DNA from 3 places in the Vibrio sp. R15-SG3-ISO1B genome. Region 3 is predicted to be linked to each of the others. Evidence: riboswitches for the same ligand, from Rfam matches in the RefSeq annotation. Region 3 holds a riboswitch; each other region holds the start of a gene.
The links. Region 3 has a riboswitch for lysine ahead of lysC (lysine-sensitive aspartokinase 3). Riboswitches for the same ligand answer to the same signal wherever they lie in the genome.

Region 1 (6,423 bases), on a different contig from region 3:
ACGGCACCACTTTTTTCTCCACACCAATGGTTTCCGCTGAAATAGCGTACATTCCGTAGGTAGGTGGACAATATAAAATGGCGTCTTCGCCCGGCTCACAAAATGCGCGAATCAAAAGCTCAATCCCCTCATCCGCACCGCGCGAGGTCAGCGTTTGCTCAGGTTTCACCCCCGCGTAAGCGGCGTAAGCGTTAATCAACTCAGTAGGTTGGCACTCACTGTAGCGATTCAGGCGGGCGAAATCCGTCTTGTACTCATTGTTGAACGGCGACTCGTTGGCATTGAGCCACACATCGCCACTGCCGCCAATGCGACGTGCTGACAGGTAAGGGGTCAGTTGCTGAACTTGTTTGCGTGCTAGCTTTTCCATCTCTTACCCTTGCTTCTGAGCCAATTTTTCAACACGAATGGTAACGGCGCGTTTGTGCGCATCCAGTCCTTCTGCTTCCGCCATAGTCACGACGGTCGGCGCAAGATTTTTAATCCCTTCCTCAGAGAGCTCTTGCACCGTCATACGCTTGGAGAAATCGGCCAAGCCTAGGCTTGAATAGGTGCGAGTGTAGCCATAGGTTGGCAGAACGTGGTTGGTGCCCGACGCATAGTCGCCCGCCGACTCAGGTGACCAATCACCAAGGAAAATCGACCCAGCGTTATCAAGAAGAGGAAGCAGTTCACGTGGGTTCTTGGTCTGTACGATCAAGTGCTCTGGGCCATAGTAATTCGAAATAGAAACCGCCTGAGTGATGGAATCAGAAATGATGATCAAACTCGACGCCAGTGCTTTTTCTGCAATAGAAGCGCGAGAGAGTACTTTAAGTTGACGCTGAACAGCATCCGTCACTTGATCGGCAATCACTGGCGATGGCGTGACCAGCACCACTTGTGAGTCTGGTCCGTGCTCAGCTTGGCTCAATAGATCCGCAGCAATGAAATCTGGGTCGGCGGTCTCATCAGCAATCACTAACACCTCAGAAGGGCCCGCTGGCATGTCGATCGCGGCGCCGCGAAAATCGTTGCTCACTTGGCGCTTAGCTTCTGTGACGTACGCATTACCTGGACCGAAAATCTTGTCCACTTTCGCCACGGTTTCTGTTCCGTAAGCCATCGCAGCAATCGCTTGACCACCACCAACATTGTAAACTTCATCGATGCCACACAGCTTCGCCACGTAGAGGATTTCATCTGCGATCGGTGGTGGTGAGCAGAGTACCACTTTACGACAACCCGCAATCTTAGCCGGTACGCCGAGCATTAATACGGTCGATGGCAGTGGCGCACTGCCACCTGGGATATAAAGACCGACTTTCTGAATCGCTCGAGTCACTTGTTCACACACAACACCAGGTTGCGTTTCAACTTTAATAGGCTGTGGCTTTTGGGCTTTGTGAAACTTAGCGATATTGGCGTACGCTTGCTCAAGCGCTTGCTTCATGGTTTCGCTTAAGCGCTCTGACGCCGCCTCAATCTCTTGAGTTGAGACTCGAATCGACTCTGGTTTGACGCGATCATACTTTTCCGTCAACGCCAGTAGAGCGGCATCGCCTTGCGTTTTTACTTGTGCGATAACCTCAGACACCGCGGCGGTAATATTCGCCCCTTCGGTAATGGCAGGGCGCTCTAAAATAGAGTCTTGTTGAGATTCACTCAATGATTGCCAAACAACTGTTCTCATCGCCCTTACTCCATCATTTTCTCAATTGGAAGTACTAGAATTGAGCTAGCACCAAGCTCTTTGAGTTGTTCCATGGTTTCCCAGAACAAGTTTTCGGTACTCACAAGGTGAACGGCCACTTTTTGTTTATCAGCAGAGAGCGGCAAGACGGTTGGATCTTCTGCGCCCGGAAGGAGCGATTTGATCTGCTCAAGTTTGTCCGCTGGCGCGTGCAGCATGATGTATTTCGACTCTTTCGCTTGCTGAACGCCTTGCATACGGGTCAACAGCTTATCAATCAGTTCGGTTTTATCTTGTGCGAACTCACCTTTGCGCTGAATAAGGGTCGCTTTTGATTGGAAAATGACTTCCGCTTCTTTTAGGCCGTTCGCTTCTAAAGTAGCGCCGGTAGACACTAGGTCAGCGATGGCATCTGCAAGGCCAGCGCGTGGCGCGACTTCAACAGAACCGGTAAGCATACAGGTTGAGAACGGTACGCCTTGCTCATCCATGTAGGCTTTTAACAATTGTGGATAGGTGGTAGCGATACGCTTACCGGCCAAATCTTGCGGGCCGTTGTACTCTTCATCCTTATCAATCGCGATAGAAAGACGGCAGCCACCAAAATCGAGACGACGCAATGTCACAAACTCACTAGGCTCACCCAATGCTTTGCGGTCTAGGCGGACTTCTTCCAATTCGTTTTCGCCAATGAAACCAAGATCAACCACACCGTCCATGATCAAACCTGGGATATCGTCGTCACGCACAAGCAGCAAATCGATTGGCATGTTCTCTGAGTGAACCACCAGTTTTTCACCCATGACGTTAAATTTCACACCACACTTTTTCAGCAGTGCTTGGCTCTCTTTACTTAGACGACCTTTTTTCTGAATGGCGATTCTTAGGCGTTGTGTTTGCATGACTCTTGTATCCCTGTGTTCGAAATCGTTCAAAACGTTAGACTTAAAAACTAAAAAACCCTCGGAAGGTTTGTCTCCCGAGGGTCATAAATCATTATATTTGTGATTTTTTGCCTCCGGGAGTTTCCTATCTCCCGGGTATGCGCACATCTCCCGAAAGACTAGATTGGGTGATGGTGATGATGAATGTTCATTACAAAATTGCGCATACTTATAAAGCTCTCTTAGCTCGCTTGGTTGCTGACCACACTAACCAAGCTCAGGGATCTTTTCAACCTTTAATTTCAACTTTTTCTTATTTGTATTAGACAAATAAGAAAGGAGGCCAAAGCCTCCTTAAAATAATCAATAGAATCTGTCAGTTAGATACGAACTGTCTATCGTTTTATGACGTCGCACAGCTCGCTAGCTTCGACTTAGACATCATTGAAAGCACCGCGCACACGGCCACAAACGCCACGCTGGCGACCGCAAATGAGAGACCGACCGACGCCGTCATACCGAGAGTGATAAAGCCGACACAAGAGATCGCTGCTACAGATAACGCATAAGGTAACTGAGTCGAGACGTGATCAATGTGATTACAACGAGCACCCGTCGAAGACAAAATCGTGGTATCCGAAATCGGTGAGCAGTGATCACCAAAGACCGAACCGGCGAGCACCGCACTCAGCATTGGCAACATCAAGGCAATATCTGTCGCTCCAGCCATATCACCCGCAATCGGCAACATGATACCGAATGTACCCCAAGAGGTACCGGTCGAGAACGCCATCAAGCCCGAGAGCAAGAACAGGATAACCGGCAACCAATGTGGGTTGATGCTACCTTGCGCCAGCGTTGACAGGTATTTACCCGTGTTCATGTCACCAATCACGCTACCAATGGTCCACGCGAAGACTAGAATGAGGATCGCACCAAACATTGAGCGCGCACCAATCCACAGTGTACGAGCAATTTCGATGGTCGCAATGCGTTGCTTAACCACCGTAAACAGCGCGGTTGCCAAACCCACAATACCACCGTAGATCAAAGACAAACCTACATCGGTGTTTTCAAAAGCGCCCAGCAGATTAAACGCTTCACCATCCGCTTTAAGCGCTTGACCACCGGTGTAAAGCATGGCCGCGACCGTTGCAATGATTAACAGCACAATAGGCAAAACCAAATCAAGGACGCGTCCGCCTTCGCTTTCACGAATATCCAGCTCTTCATTGAGCTCGTGCGCTTCTTTGGTGTCGTTCTCTGCATCCTTGTCAAAGCCGCGGCCTTGAGACGCCGCAATTTCATGGCTGCGCATCTTACCGATGTCGAGACCAAACCAAGCCACAGCAAACACCATCAACAGCGCAAATACCGCATAGAAGTTCATCGGAATCAAACGCACGTAAGCGCCCAACGCGGAATACTCTGTGATGCCATGAGAGACTAAGATGCCACCAATGATGGTCATAATATAGGCACCCCAGCTTGATGCGGGCATCAAGACACACATAGGGGCAGCGGTCGAATCGAGAATGTAAGCCAGCTTAGAGCGAGAGACGTAAAAACGGTCCGTGACTGGGCGAGAAATCGCGCCCACCGCCAAGCTGTTAAAGTAATCATCGACAAAAATGAACACGCCCAAAAACGCAGCAAGCAGTTTTGAACCGCGCTTACTTTTCACACGAGACTGCGCCCATTCAGCGAATGCGCGAGTGCCGCCTGAGAGCGTCAGCAGTGCTGTCATCATACCGAGCAAAAGCAAGAAGCCGACAATACTCATGTTCCAAGTATTGAGGCCACCGTCTTCTACGAAAACGCCCGATACGGTTGACGCAAGATAACCCGACGCACTCGCAAACGAATAGTCGTTAAGCAATACGGCACCTAAAACGATACCCACACCGAGAGACACAAGAACGCGACGCGTAATGATCGCAAGACTCAACGCCACGAGTGGTGGCAAAAGAGATAAAGGAGATGAGGCAAAATCAATTAAATTCATGATCTTCAAAAACCAGTAATAAATGGTTAGAGATCTACTGCAGATTAGTCAACCGCACGCGGCCGTTGATAATGTTGAACTTAGCGACAGGGAAGTAGACACTTCACCCAACCCTACAGTAGCGCTCCATAGTTTTACACATTATAGACTATGGCAGTGTTAGCCCTTTCGAGACTAACCCCAGCGAACTCCTTTGATAGGGAAGCCCACTTCGGCGAGATAACCTTTCACGCATGCTCATTGGCATCACCCCAACAAACGCTACTATTTTATTCCGCTCCTCTACCGCACAACCAAAATAATCAACCAATGAAACATCAAATTAACAAAGGTTTTACTGTAGTCATGCATTAGGTGGCGCCATTGTACCCATCTAAAACTGCATTTCAACAATTTGGCTCGTTTTGTTGTCACTTTTATTGCTTAGCGATGGTACAAACGGGAAGCCAACTCTCAATTTGGTGACATTTCACACTGTGCTGACGTTCAACGCCCGGGACATTAAAAACTCGGTGTTGACTGCAATGCCAAATAGATAGCACTTTCTCGAAGTCGAAATATGTGCTGTGATCGAAATCGTAAAAGAAAACGTATTGAGGTGGTTCATTTGAACTATATCGACATTATAATGCCAACTATTAGGAAAATTCGTTCTCATGCTGATTTCGGCGACTTTTATCTAAACAGTACCGTCAGGATAAGAAACGTTTAATAATAGATATGAAACTCTATTATTAAATCTGAGCGTCAAAACAAGACTTAGCCGAATGATCGCTCCAATAAAGTAAAGAAAGGTAAATTTGGCTGACAGTAACAATAAATTTATCGCATTCTGCTAAGAATGGATTGTAATGTTTAAATATCAGGATTAGTATTTAAGAAATACTCTTAAATAAGATAACAATGAGAGATGTTATGTCTGAACTAACAAAAACACTATTAAATATTCGTAGTCTTCGTGCAGCAGCACGTGAACTGACTCTTGAGCAACTGGAAGACGCCCTAAGCAAATTAACGACAGTCTTTACTGAGCGTAAAGAAGAGGAAGAAGCGCAGCGTGCAGCAGCGGCAGAGCAAGAAGCCAAACTGGCTGCCATTGCTGAGCAAATTTCTAAAGAAGGTATCGATATTGATGCCCTTTACTCTGCGCTTGCTGGTGAAACAAAAACCAAAACAAAATCGAAACGTGCACCTCGTCCACCAAAATATAAATACGTGGATGCAAGCGGAGAAACTAAAACTTGGACAGGTCAGGGTCGCACCCCATCTGCTATTCAACAGCAATTGGATGCAGGCAAGAGCCTAGAAGAGTTCCTGATCTAACTTTCGATGTAAGTTAGTTCAAAAAAAAAGCGCCTTTCGGCGCTTTTTTTCGTTTATCGTTCCCAGTAGGCTTCTTCCAAGCTATCTTCTCGCTCTGGTAAACCTTTCGAAAGACGTGGAGAGTGCTGAACCAATACCTCATAACTGGCACGGTTGGAATACTTACATACTTGTGAAAAGGAAGAATAAGTTAAAAACGCATGCGCGTGTTTACTCGAGTTGGGCACATTTTCTTTGTGGTATTTATTCGCGGCCATATCGTGCAACAACGCAGACAATGCCGCATCACCGGCGCCATTGGTGTTTTTAATTTTCTCCGGACCACCCATGTATGGTGAAATATGAGAATATACTTTGATCGCTTGATCGCAATTATCTTTTAATGCAGGGCGGCTAAATTCATAACGATTGAATTCCGCAATACTACCTGGCAACAAAGGCAATGACGTTTCACGTTTGGCTGCTTCTTCGGTATAACCGGCCATAAACAAGCCAAGTGGCCCAGCAGTACACAGCACCAAATCGACCCACTCCAAGGC
Region 2 (6,423 bases), on a different contig from region 3:
GGCTATGATCATCGGTCACGGCATGATTGCGTTCCGCGATCCTAACGGTATTCGCCCACTGTGTTTAGGTAAACGCGAGGTTGAAGGTCGCACCGAGTACATGGTTGCCTCTGAATCAGTAGCCCTAGATGCGGTCGGTTTTGACTTTATGCGCGATGTCGCGCCAGGTGAAGCAATCTATGCGACGTTTGATGGTCAACTGCATACTAAGCAGTGTGCGGACAACCCTCGACTCAACCCATGTATTTTCGAATTTGTTTACTTTGCACGTCCCGACTCCTTTATCGATAAGATTTCGGTTTACAGCGCACGTGTAGAGATGGGTAAGAAACTGGGCGACCGAATCCGTGACGAATTTGCTGATTTGGACATTGATGTGGTTATTCCGATTCCAGAGACCTCGTGTGACATCGCTCTACAAATCGCTCAAGCGATTGAAAAGCCTTACCGCCAAGGTTTTGTGAAAAACCGCTATGTTGGCCGCACGTTCATCATGCCGGGTCAGCAGCAGCGTAAGAAGTCAGTACGTCGTAAACTCAACGCGATTCGTTCAGAGTTTAAAGACAAGAATGTCTTGTTGGTTGATGATTCTATCGTACGTGGTACTACGTCAGAGCAGATCATCGAAATGGCCCGCGATTCAGGTGCGAAGAAAGTGTACATGGTCTCTGCTGCGCCAGAGATTCGCTTCCCGAACGTGTACGGCATTGACATGCCAAGCGCCAATGAGCTTATCGCCCATGGCCGAGACAACGAAGCGATCTGTAAGCAAATTGGTGCCGATGAGCTCATTTTCCAGACGTTGGAAGACCTTACGGACGCCGTTGGCCTAGGCAACACAGACATCTCTCAGTTCGAAACGTCGGTATTTAGCGGTGAATACGTAACCGGCGACATCAATCAGCAGTACTTAGACTTTCTTGAGTCTTTGCGCAGCGATGATGCAAAAACGCAACGAGAGATTCAGCAAGAGCTTGCTAACCTAGAGTTGCATAACGAAGGTGCGTAACCTCCACGCCCTCTACGTAAACGTATTTAATGGTCATCCAACGGATGACCATTTTTTATTGCGCCATCCGGCTGCTGTCAGATGACAATAACGTGCGATTACTTTTTGGGTTTAAAGCCGTAATTAGCTGAACACGCGTTATCTCATTTCTGCCCCAAACCGCCTTATTGCTATTACTCAGCAACGAGTTACGCTGCGGAGTTTGTGATACGTGAAGTTATGGCAGACACCAGAACAGCGCTGCACGGAATCTCCCATTTCCAATCAAAAACGATGCCCTTACCCAGAAAATATCACCTGAGTTGTTATGCAAATTCACAACCGGACAGAAGTTTATTGGAGTAGCATCCCATAGTGTTGCTTTCAGGAACTCCTTCGTACCCAAAAACGTAAAAGGCCACCGTTTGTAGCGGTGGCCTGTTTGCTCTGAACTAGAAGGAAACGCGCATCATGTAAATGTCTAATTCACTATTGCGGTACACGCTCATTCTCCTTGAGTAGATATTTTTAGTTTGTTGATACTGCTAACTTTACACCCAGACCAGCAAACATTGTTCCGACAGCACGATCTAACCAGATGCTGAGTTTTTTACTGCTTCTAACTCGTTCAGAAATCTTGTCTGCCGCAAGAACATATGCAGCTTCCACAACGATAGCAACCGCAATAACAAGTAACCCGAGATAGAACAACTGGAATGATACAGAGCCTGCGTCTTCACGAACAAACTGTGGTAGAAACGCCATAAAGAAAATAGCTACTTTAGGGTTTAGAATGTCGATTAGTACCCCTTGCTTAAATGCTTCAAATGCTGTTTCTTTGCTCTGATTTGAGCCATCGGCATTTAACTCAAATCCAGATGATCTAAATGACTGATAAGCAAGATATATCAGATAAGCCGCACCAACATACTTAACAATGCTAAATGCTAGTGCAGAAGAGACTAAAATAGCAGATAAGCCAATGGAAGCAGCAAACACATGGAAAAGCGCTCCGGTACATACACCAATAGCCGATGCTAAGCCTACCTTTTTTCCATTGCTAATTGTCTTCGTCAGGATGTACAGCAGATCAGGCCCCGGAGCGACATTTAGAGCAAAAGCGGTGGTTAGAAACAATAACCAAAAGTTAAAATCAGACATTCTTACCTCAATATATATTATGGAGGCTACTAGAACAGCGATGCAGGATGCAAAGCTTTGGGGGGACACATATAAACTGGCTCACCATCCATCTGTAGCGCTCCATAGAAAACGTGTTTTTGTCATCCTAACGAGTTTACTATGGCAGTGCTGTACCTATTCGATACAACCCCAGCACTACGGGGTGACGCCCGTGGCACTTCGGCATTGACTCCTTTCACTCAGGGTCAATGGTTGTCAACCTAAACTGAGCTACTGATAGGTAATGCGCCTCTACATTGCTGCACTGATTTTCGCCAATACAGCTTTGCAAATGAAGATAAACTATAAGGTAGAATGATTGCAAATATTTTTTGCGTCGCTTAAACCTCCCAACGGAGCTCTGGGAAAATCAATTCGGGCCGAACGAGATTCTGCATACTTTGCGGCGAATTCTGCATATAGAGAATCTAACAATGTAGATCGCAGGTGGAAGATTATGTCCAATTCCGCGCAGACAGACCATCGCTGACAACGGTGGTCTTTGACGTTTTGGGGTACGAAAAGTTATCCGTAATAACCTAAATTAGCAGTGTTCCAGCTAGCAGAAAGAATTACCAACTCATTCATGCTCTGTATCTTTCCCAAAATCTCGATCAATATTTCGTTATTGTAAGTGCACTAATATTACAAATTATCCTTAATTTGCAGAGTCTCTCATATGCTCTAGTTTGAAAATTCTACTAAGAGTTAAGGTGATCTCAGATAAAATGATTTAAAAAACAATAAGTTAAAATAAAATTTAAGAGAGCTACTGACCTGAACCAAGCCCCTTTACAACCATTAAATGGCATGGTCTATTTGTATTATTAAATTATTTGAACTTATCCACAGTTTAACAAAGCCGACGCGATTCAGACCACATTCCAAGGGCGAATCGGTTTTCTCGCCCTCTTGTGTGTTGCTAACCTTGCCTCATACTCAAATACCCTACGAAAGAGATACTAATGAAAAAGTCACCAATTGCATTTATTTTAGGTTCATTACTATTCGCAAGCGCGTCAACGAGCCACGCAAGCACAGAACAAGTTACCCAACCGACAGCGGTTATGGTTGATCAAGGTGTTGCTGTGGCTTCTGCACAAGAGGTGCTGGAGCTGCGTGAGAGCATCAACAACGCGCAAGATGGCGACGTTATTAGCATCAAACCAGGTCGCTATGCCGATTTAGGTCGTGTGACTTTATCAGCGAACAACGTCAAGATTGTCGCTCAAGAGCCTGGAACTGCCATTTTTAACGGTTCAACTCAGTTCTTGATTAAGGGTGACAATAACCTAATTGAGAGCTTAGTCTTCACTGATGGGGGCGCAACGCTAAGCACTGAAAGTCATGATGCAAACATCATGGGCGTGTTTGGTATCTTTGGTAAAAACAACACCTTAAATAACTCTGTTATCTACAAGTTCAACGATTACGAATACGTAGCGGATGAGAAAGGAAAATACCCTAACATCCGTTGGATCACGGTTGGCGGCGAAAACAACAAGATTACCAACAATACTTTTGAAGGTAAGTACAAGCGCGGCGCGATGCTTGTTGTGGCAACATCAGACAAGTTAGAGAAAACTCTGATCGAAGGTAACATCTTTAAAGACCTGACGGCTTTAGATATGGAGCTGATCGAAAACTCTAACCCGAAAATGGTGAGAACCAACCGTAACGACAGACAAGCGATCCGCGTGGGTGACAGCCACAACTCACTGTTTGATTCACAAAGTATTATCCGCAATAACTACTTCGACAATATCAGTGGTTATGTCGGTAAAAACGGCTCTGGCGAGATCGAGCTTATCTCTGTGAAAGCGAGTGGCATCACTTTTGATGGCAACACAATCAAAAACAGTACTTCGATGATTTCTTTACGTCATGGCCATAATAATGTTGTGACAAACAACGTGATCTTACCGGGTAACACGGCTAACTCAGGCGGTATCCGTATCTATGATGAGAACCACATAATTGAAAACAACTATATCGAAGGTACATTAGGTAAAGGTACTTACCGTGGCGCTCTTGTGCTGAACACAGGCATCATCGATGTAGCGAATGGCGAAGTGCTAAGTAAAGATTCAAAGGACGGCAAAACACTGCAAAAGCAGTGGACACCAAAAGACGTTGTGGTTAAGAACAATACGTTAGTGAACAACACACAAGGTATTTTTGCGAGTAATGCAATTCACCGCGTAAGTTTAACTAACGATGAACGTGTTGAAACTATCTTCCCAGCTGTTGATACGCTATTTGAAAACAACCTATCTATTGCAACTGAAGATGGTACAAACGCCTTCCGACAATTTGAGGGTGAAAAATTCCAGATGGTTGGCTCTAAGTTTGTTAACAATATCTTCTATGGTCAAATCGAAGGCTTAGACCAGTTGCCTGAAGGTGTTTCTACAGACGCACCAGCGATGGAGCGCGACGAGCAAGGTCTATTGAAAGCGGTGGGTACAGTAGGTGCGTCTAACCTAACCGTACTGAATGAAGAAATGGTTGGTTCAACTATCGTTATCAACTAATCGATTTCAATAATTTAATCTGGTTCGTTCAGCCATCTATTCGCTGAACGGGCCGGCCATCCGGCTGTGACATATTCACTGTTCACAACGCTCTGAACGTAAAAAAGCCCAACTTATTTCTAAGCTGGGCTTTCTTGAATTTGGCTCCCCCTGCGGGACTCGAACCTGCGACATACGGATTAACAGTCCGCCGTTCTACCAACTGAACTAAGGGGGAATTGCTCTAAAGCGAGCGGAATATTAGCAGTACCAGAAAATCTGTCAAGTTTCCTTCTGCGTAAAAACGCAAAAATTAATCATAAAAAAAGCTTTACTTTTCTGTAGCCCTTGCGGCATTTGGGCTCTATTTACTTATCCACCAAAATTGTGGATAAGTGTGTGTATGAGATCTGATCAAGTAAAATTTCGGTCAAAATTAATGCCTTTACTCTAATTTGTAACGTGAAGAGTTTGGGTTACAACACCTTGTTCTATCAGATGATAATCGAGAAAATGCCTGAGAAACGGCGAGATCTTAGCCTGTGCATAACAAAAAGAGAATGTAACAAATTAGCTTGAAATGTGAGTAAGCTGTGGAGTAAAAGAGAGGGGGTTTAGGAGTAGATTTCCTTTAGGGGGAGGAATATTAACAGGAATGAATATGATGATCTAGAGTAAATTCTACAGATAAGAAAAATCGGTAATTTATTTTTCTCTCGCCTATTGAGTCTGTATATCTATACAGCCAAAATAGACGAAATTGTCTCACGGTGTACATGCGTATGAATAAAGTATTTGATCTGGTCTCAGACTATCAGCCATCAGGGGATCAGCCAACCGCGATCAAGCAGTTACTCGAGGGCCTTGATGCAGGGCTTGCCCATCAAACACTGCTCGGTGTTACGGGCTCTGGCAAGACGTTCACACTGGCGAATGTGATTGCTCAAGCACAAAGGCCAGCCATTCTACTTGCACCGAATAAAACACTGGCTGCGCAGCTATACGGAGAGATGAAGTCGTTTTTTCCTAATAATGCTGTTGAGTATTTCGTCTCTTACTACGACTACTATCAGCCTGAAGCCTACGTACCCACCACCGACACCTTTATTGAAAAGGACGCCTCGGTTAACTCGCACATAGAGCAAATGCGCCTGTCGGCCACCAAAGCGCTACTTGAGCGTAAAGATGCCATCATCGTCGCGTCGGTGTCTGCGATCTATGGTTTGGGCGATCCTGAATCCTATTTGCAAATGATGTTGCACATCCGTCGCGGCGATGTGATGGACCAACGTGACATCCTACGTCGTTTGGCCGAATTGCAATACAGCCGCAATGACGTTGCGTTCGAGCGCGGCCAATTTCGAGTGCGTGGAGAGGTGATCGACATCTTCCCGGCTGAATCGGATCAAGATGCGGTACGGATTGAGATGTTTGATGATGAGATAGATTGCATCAGCGTGTTTGACCCGCTCACGGGTGTGGTGAAACAGCGAGACCTACCGCGATTTACCATTTATCCCAAAACGCACTACGTTACCCCTCGAGATCGTATTTTAGATGCGATAGAAAAAATCAAGGTAGAGTTGGAAGGGCGTAAGAAAACGTTGCTGGAAAACAACAAATTGCTTGAAGAGCAGAGGATCTCCCAGCGTACTCAGTTTGATATAGAGATGATGAACGAGTTGGGTTTTTGCTCGGGGATTGAAAACTACTCCCGCTACCTCAGTGGTCGAAATGAGG
Region 3 (6,423 bases):
GCCCGTGCTCTATCCGCACTCTGAGCTGTCGTTGTCGGTCGCGCGATTAAGCGGACTGTGGGCCGGTTTTTTGCTGTTTGCCGTGCTGCAACAATTTCGTTTTAGTAACCCTCAGCGTCAAAGGCTATTGTGGTTTGTGGTTATCGCCGTGTTCATTGAGGCCTTGTTTGGCTGGGTGCAGTACCTAGTACTCGAACCCGGCAATCCCTTTGGCTACAACACCGACGCCAATCGTCCTTACGGCATTTTTCAGCAACCGAACGTCATGGCGAGCTTCTTAGCCACAGGGCTTGCGCTGTCTGGCTATTTGCTGACCCGTCAGCCCATTAAATATCAACGCAAAGTCAGCCATGTGGCGCTACTCTATCTGGTACCAGCCATCGTGCTGCCCCTACTGGTAGTGCTCGCCTCTCGGACAGGTTGGCTCAGTGCGCTGCTGGTCGTCGTGCTGCTGATCCCTTATTTGATGCGCTTTGCCACCAAAAAACGCGCCGTCGGTTGGCTCGTCTCTGTGCTTATTGGCGTCACCATTGGCTTAGGGACCACGTTAATCGGTGAGAACAACACCCTAGCAGAGCGAAAGGTGAATCTAGAAGGGCCCAGACAATACACCTTCCCTCAGACGCTCGATATGCTGATTGAAAAGCCATTTACTGGCTATGGTTACGGACGTTTTGAAGCTGAATACTTGGTCTATACGGCGCGTCAACATCAGCTCAACGCCAGTTACCCGCCTGGGCTTGCATCAATGGATCACCCACACAACGAAACCTTATATTGGGGCGTAGAGGGGGGTGTGCTGCCGATTTTGGCTATGTTGATCGCGGCCATTTTGGTGCTGTATCGTATCTACGCAGCGAAGAATGGCACACGTTTGGCGATTTTTTCGCTCTTTATCCCCATCGTGCTCCACACCCAATTAGAATATCCGTTTTATCACTCAGCGATTCATTGGGTAACCTTTATCCTATTGATTTACTGGGTCGACCAACGTAAGCGCGCCTACCGATATGCGCGATTGAGCATCGTATCGCAGACCGGACTGCGCGTAGCAAGTTTGATCTTGCCATTGGTGACGTCGTTTTACATGGTCACCACGTTGCACACCAACTACATATTGACGCAGTTTGAGCTCTCCAAACCGAAAGATCCGGATATCCTTAACCGAGTCAGTAACCCGATTGTCTGGCAGGAGCGTTTTGACTGGGACATCTACAGCACCTATCTCAATATTGGCCTGCACCAGCAAAACCCTGAATTTATTCAACCGTATGTGGATTGGTCGCTGGGCGTGATTACCCACAAACCAAGACCGGCATTCTACAACAACTTAATTCTGGCCTACCAAGGTTTGAATGACAGTGAAAAGGCGGAACAAATCCGAGCCGAAGCGCAATTCCTGTTTCCTCGGCGCGATTTCTCAGACGTGCAATACGTGCCACCGACTACCGACGCACTGCTTCGTACAGACGAAGAATAAAAAGAAAACAAAAAGTAGATAAGAAAAGGCTCTCCGAACTGGAGAGCCATCTGCAATCATTAACAGGGCAAATTATTCGCCGAGCGACTCTAATCCGAGCGACTCTAATCCGAGCGACTCTATCCGAGCGACTCTTTAAGCGCTTGTAAACAGAGTGCGACGTTCTCCTCCCGCGCACCATAGCCCATTAGGCCAATCCGCCACGCCTTGCCCGCCAATGCGCCAAGCCCGGCACCAATTTCCAGATTGTACGTATCAAGGAGGTGACTGCGTATTTGGGCTTCATCAATCCCCTCAGGAACATAAATCGCATTCAGTTGCGGCAAGCGTGCGGACTCTTCCACCACAAACTCAAAGCCGAGCGCCAATAAGCCGGTCTTGAGCTTGTTGTGCATCTGCTGATGGCGACGCCACGCGTTTTCTAACCCTTCATTTTTGAGCATCAGCAAAGCTTCATGCAGTGCATAGAGACTGTTGACGGGCGCTGTGTGGTGGTAACTACGCTTGCCCTCTCCACTCCAGTAACCGAGTACCAAACTTTGGTCTAAAAACCAACTTTGCACCGGGGTTTGACGGGCGGTGATTTTCTCAATCGCTGCACTGGAGAAGGTCACAGGAGAGAGGCCCGGCGTACAAGAGAGGCACTTTTGACTGCCCGAGTAGACCGCATCAAGTTGCCACTCATCGACTTTGAGTGGCACGCCACCCAATGACGTCACCGCATCGACGATCGACAACACATTGAACTCTTTAGCAAGCGCGCCCAGCGTCTTCGCATCACTGCATGCCCCTGTCGACGTTTCTGCATGGACAAACGCGAGGAGCTTGGTATCAGGATGCGCCTGCAACGCATCACGAACTTTCTCTACCGAGACCGGCGTTCCCCAGTCATCATCGACCAGCACCGCTTCACCGCCGCAGCGCACCACGTTTTCTCGCATGCGCTCGCCAAACACGCCATTTCGGCAGACGATGACTTTGTCCCCCGGCTCAATCAAGTTAACAAAGCAGGTCTCCATACCTGCACTGCCTGGTGCCGAGACAGCAATCGTAAACTCATTGTTGGTCTGAAAGGCGTATTTAAGCAGCTGCTTGAGTTCGTCCATCATCTGGATAAAAAGCGGGTCAAGGTGGCCCACCGTCGGGCGGCTCAAAGCTTGCAGTACCTGTGGGGAAATATCGGATGGACCAGGGCCCATCAAAATACGGCGAGGGGGGATAAAACTTTGGTAAGTCATTGGCAACTCCTTTTGAATCATGAGGGTGTTCTTGTTGTTATCTCTTCACCATAATCGAATTCATCCAGCGCAGCAATGCGCAAAAAGTCGACAGGTCATACCAGTCTCACAAACCGAACCTATCGTCTTTAACCCGTAAATTTCGCATTGACATTAAGAGGATAAACACGTTCAATGCGAAAGCGGTGGCAAGACAATTCGTCACCCTGTTGTACAAACAATTATGCTTTTTGCAGAAGAGGAGCACTACCCAGGTAGGCATGTTGTGGAGCCACAATTCCAAAACAACATTCTGAGGGGGAGTAGTGCCGAGGTAGGCTTATATTGTGGTTTAAGTCTGTCGGTTGACTTGGGTTGAGTCCCATCAACTGTCATCAGCGCTGTCTGGTGATGAGCTTCTGAGGTCGTACTCTATACCTACCTCTACTCTCGCTCATCCTCACCTCACGCAAAGGAAAGACTCAATATTCAGGAAGTTGTGGGAGAAATGCCGTGAGCAATTTTAACGTTGCTAAATTTGGTGGGACAAGTGTTGCAAACTTTGAAGCGATGAGCCGTTGTGCGGCGGTCGTTGAGAACAATCCAGAGACAAAACTGGTGGTCAGCAGTGCCTGTTCAGGGGTAACAAATCTATTGATCGCGCTGGCGAACGGCGTACAAGATCAGCAGCAACGCAGCGATATTCTGACTCAGCTCGCTGAGATTCATGATGCGATTCTTAATCAACTCAATGATCCAACCCATGCGGCGAGTGAAGTGTACAGTCTGCTTGATACGGTCACCAGTCTTGCGGAAGCGGCCTCGATTCAAGCCAGCAATAAGTTGACTGATCACCTTGTTGCGTGTGGTGAACTGATGTCGACCCACATTTTAACCCAACTAATGATTGAGCGCGGCATCAACGCGGTACGCTTTGATATTCGTGATGTACTGCGCACTGACAGCCACTTTGGCCGCGCAGAACCGGATCTTGCCGCCATTCGAGAGCTTGCCAGTGACACCTTGCTGCCACTGTGCCGCGAGCACGTTGTGGTGACACAGGGCTTTATTGGTTCCGATGAAGAAGGCAACACCACTACCCTTGGCCGTGGTGGCAGTGATTACAGTGCGGCTTTGATTGCCGAGGCAGTGCAAGCCTCTGGCTTAGAAATTTGGACTGATGTACCGGGAATCTACACCACAGACCCGCGTATTGCCCCGAATGCGGCACCGATTGCAGAAATTAGCTTCAGCGAAGCGTCAGAGATGGCGAATTTTGGCGCCAAGATCCTGCACCCTTCGACCCTAGTCCCTGCTCTGCGCCATGATATTCCGGTGTTTGTCGGTTCCTCTAAAGCGCCAGAGCAAGGCGGTACTTGGATTCGTCATCAAGTGGAAAGCTCACCGCTGTTTCGCGCCCTAGCCCTACGTAACAACCAAACCATGGTGACGCTGCGCAGCGCGAAAATGTTCCATGCTTACGGCTTTCTAGCCAAAGTGTTTGAGATCTTGGCCAAGCATAAGGTCTCGGTCGATTTGATCACCACCTCTGAAATCAGTGTCTCATTAACGCTTGATCAAACAGGTACCTCTGGCGGTGCGCCATCGTTACCTCAAGCTGCGCGTGAAGAGCTTGAAGAGCTGTGCAGTGTGAAAGTGGAACACAACCTCTCCGTCGTCGCCTTGATTGGTAACAACATGAGCGAGAGCAAAGGTTATGCAAAACAAGTATTTGGTACACTTGAAGACTTTAACTTACGAATGATTTGTTACGGCGCTAGCCAGCACAACCTCTGTTTCTTACTGCGTGAATCAGAAGCCAAACAAGCGATTCAGAAGTTGCATGTCGAGCTGTTTGAGCGCTAACAGCACTATAAATACACATCAGCGACGAAGCACTCTCGTGTTTCGTCGCTGAAGCATCGCTAAGTCAAATAGTGAGGCTTATTCGCCCGCCACTTTCATTGACTCAAGCAAGATAGAACCGGTTTGAATCTGCGAACGGGTTTCCACATCACTGCCGACAGCCACTATTTGGTTGAACATCTGCTTGAGATTGCCTGCGATGGTCACCTCAGAGACGGGGAATTGGATTTGACCATTCTCAACCCAAAAACCGGCTGCGCCGCGCGAGTAATCGCCCGTCACGATATTCACACCCTGCCCCATCACTTCTGTAACCAAAAAGCCGGTGTCCAGCGCCTTAAGCATTTTCTCAAAATCTTGCCCTGTGGATTGCACGTACCAGTTGTGGATGCCACCCGCATGACCGGTTGGCGTCATCGACATTTTACGCGCCGCATAGCTGGTCAATAGGTAAGTGGATAACACGCCGTCAGTGATAATTTGTCTATCTTGCGTAGCAACGCCTTCGCTATCAAACGGGCTTGACGCTAGACCACGCAACACATGGGGACGCTCGTCGACTTGGAACCAGCTAGGTAGAATTTGCTGACCAAGATGATCAAGAAGAAACGAGGATTTGCGGTACAAGTTGCCACCACTGATCGCCATCACAAGGTGACCGAGTAGACCCGTTGCGACATCCGCCGCAAACATGATCGGGTACTGACCGGTTTTGAGCTTCTGCGCGTCTAAACGACTGACGGTTTTCTCCGCTGCGCTCAGGCCCACGGATTTCGGCGTCCACAGGTCGTCTTTGTGACGCGCCACTGTGTAGCTGTAGTCACGTTCCATTTCACCGTTTTGGCCTTGACCAATCACACAGCAACTGATGCTATGGCGACTTGAGGCATAACTCGCCAGTAAGCCGTGGCTGTTGCCGTACACTTTGACGCCATAGTGGCTATCGTAGCTGGCGCCATCACTTTGCTTGATCTTATCGCTGTAGCTGAGCGCTTCTTGCTCCGCTTCAATCGCCATTTTTGCCGCGTAGTCAGGGTCAGGCGTATCGGGGTGAAACAGATCCAAGTTGGGAATATCTTTGACCATCAGTTCAGCCGGTGCTGGGCCTGCGTACGGATCTTCTGATGTGTATTGAGCGATATCGAGTGCCGCCAATACCGTTTGTTGAATCGCTTTTTCGCTTAAGTCTGACGTTGAGGCGCTGCCTTTACGCTGATTGCTATAGACGGTAATACCGAGTGCACCGTCACTGTTGAACTCCACATTTTCGACCTCACACATGCGAGTCGATACGCTTAAACCTGTGGTTTTACTGATGGCAACTTCCGCGGCATCCGCTTTTTCACCCGCCATCTCTAACGCTTTCGCGACGGCAGCTTCAAGCTCGATACGCTGCTGTGCCACTTGCTTTTTTACGTCCATATTCTCTTCATCAGTCGTTGCTTTGTCGCTAGGATAACAAGAATTTCGCTTTCTCCCCATGATTCTTGTTAAAATAGAGAAATAGACGTTCAAATGAAGGTATGAAAATGGCTCGCAAAAATCAAAAAGCGCCATGGGAACCAGAAGAAGAGATCATCTGGGTAAGTAAATCCGAGTTGAAGCGTGACATGGAAGAGCTGCAGAAACTGGGTGAAGAGCTCGTTAACCTCAAGCCCTCTGTGTTGGAAAAATTTCCACTCAGCGAAGACTTGGCCGATGCGATTCGCGATGCGCAGCGTTTTAAAAACGAAGCGCGCCGTCGTCAGTTGCAGTTTATCGGCAAATTGATGCGTCACGAAGACCCAGAGCCAATTCAAGCGGCGCTGGATAAAGTCCGTAACAAGCACTCTCAAACCACGGCGCTGCTGCACAAATTAG

Region 1: it holds a riboswitch for lysine, as region 3 does, so the genes downstream of both, AC6R0S_RS09650 (Na+/H+ antiporter NhaC family protein) here and lysC (lysine-sensitive aspartokinase 3) in region 3, are expected to answer to the same signal.
Region 2: it holds a riboswitch for lysine, as region 3 does, so the genes downstream of both, AC6R0S_RS12485 (LysE family translocator) here and lysC (lysine-sensitive aspartokinase 3) in region 3, are expected to answer to the same signal.

Annotation. Positions count from the first base shown of each region.
Region 1 covers NZ_JCBDGG010000033.1:10,738-17,160, reverse strand. Annotated here, with positions in the region: gene hisC (histidinol-phosphate transaminase) at 1-370, opposite strand, end outside; gene hisD (histidinol dehydrogenase) at 374-1,672, opposite strand; gene hisG (ATP phosphoribosyltransferase) at 1,678-2,574, opposite strand; His leader region at 2,624-2,760, opposite strand; gene AC6R0S_RS09650 (Na+/H+ antiporter NhaC family protein) at 2,960-4,561, opposite strand; lysine riboswitch at 4,673-4,854, opposite strand; gene AC6R0S_RS09645 (H-NS family histone-like protein) at 5,477-5,884, shown strand; gene AC6R0S_RS09640 (inosine/guanosine kinase) at 5,938-6,423, opposite strand, start outside.
Region 2 covers NZ_JCBDGG010000042.1:40,886-47,308, forward strand. Annotated here, with positions in the region: gene purF (amidophosphoribosyltransferase) at 1-1,009, shown strand, start outside; gene AC6R0S_RS12485 (LysE family translocator) at 1,517-2,149, opposite strand; lysine riboswitch at 2,237-2,433, opposite strand; gene AC6R0S_RS12490 (polysaccharide lyase 6 family protein) at 3,136-4,704, shown strand; tRNA gene AC6R0S_RS12495 (tRNA-Asn) at 4,846-4,921, opposite strand; gene uvrB (excinuclease ABC subunit UvrB) at 5,466-6,423, shown strand, end outside.
Region 3 covers NZ_JCBDGG010000035.1:15,360-21,782, forward strand. Annotated here, with positions in the region: gene AC6R0S_RS10730 (PglL family O-oligosaccharyltransferase) at 1-1,480, shown strand, start outside; gene AC6R0S_RS10735 (pyridoxal-phosphate-dependent aminotransferase family protein) at 1,600-2,718, opposite strand; lysine riboswitch at 2,947-3,124, shown strand; gene lysC (lysine-sensitive aspartokinase 3) at 3,211-4,563, shown strand; gene pmbA (metalloprotease PmbA) at 4,642-5,985, opposite strand; gene yjgA (ribosome biogenesis factor YjgA) at 6,093-6,423, shown strand, end outside.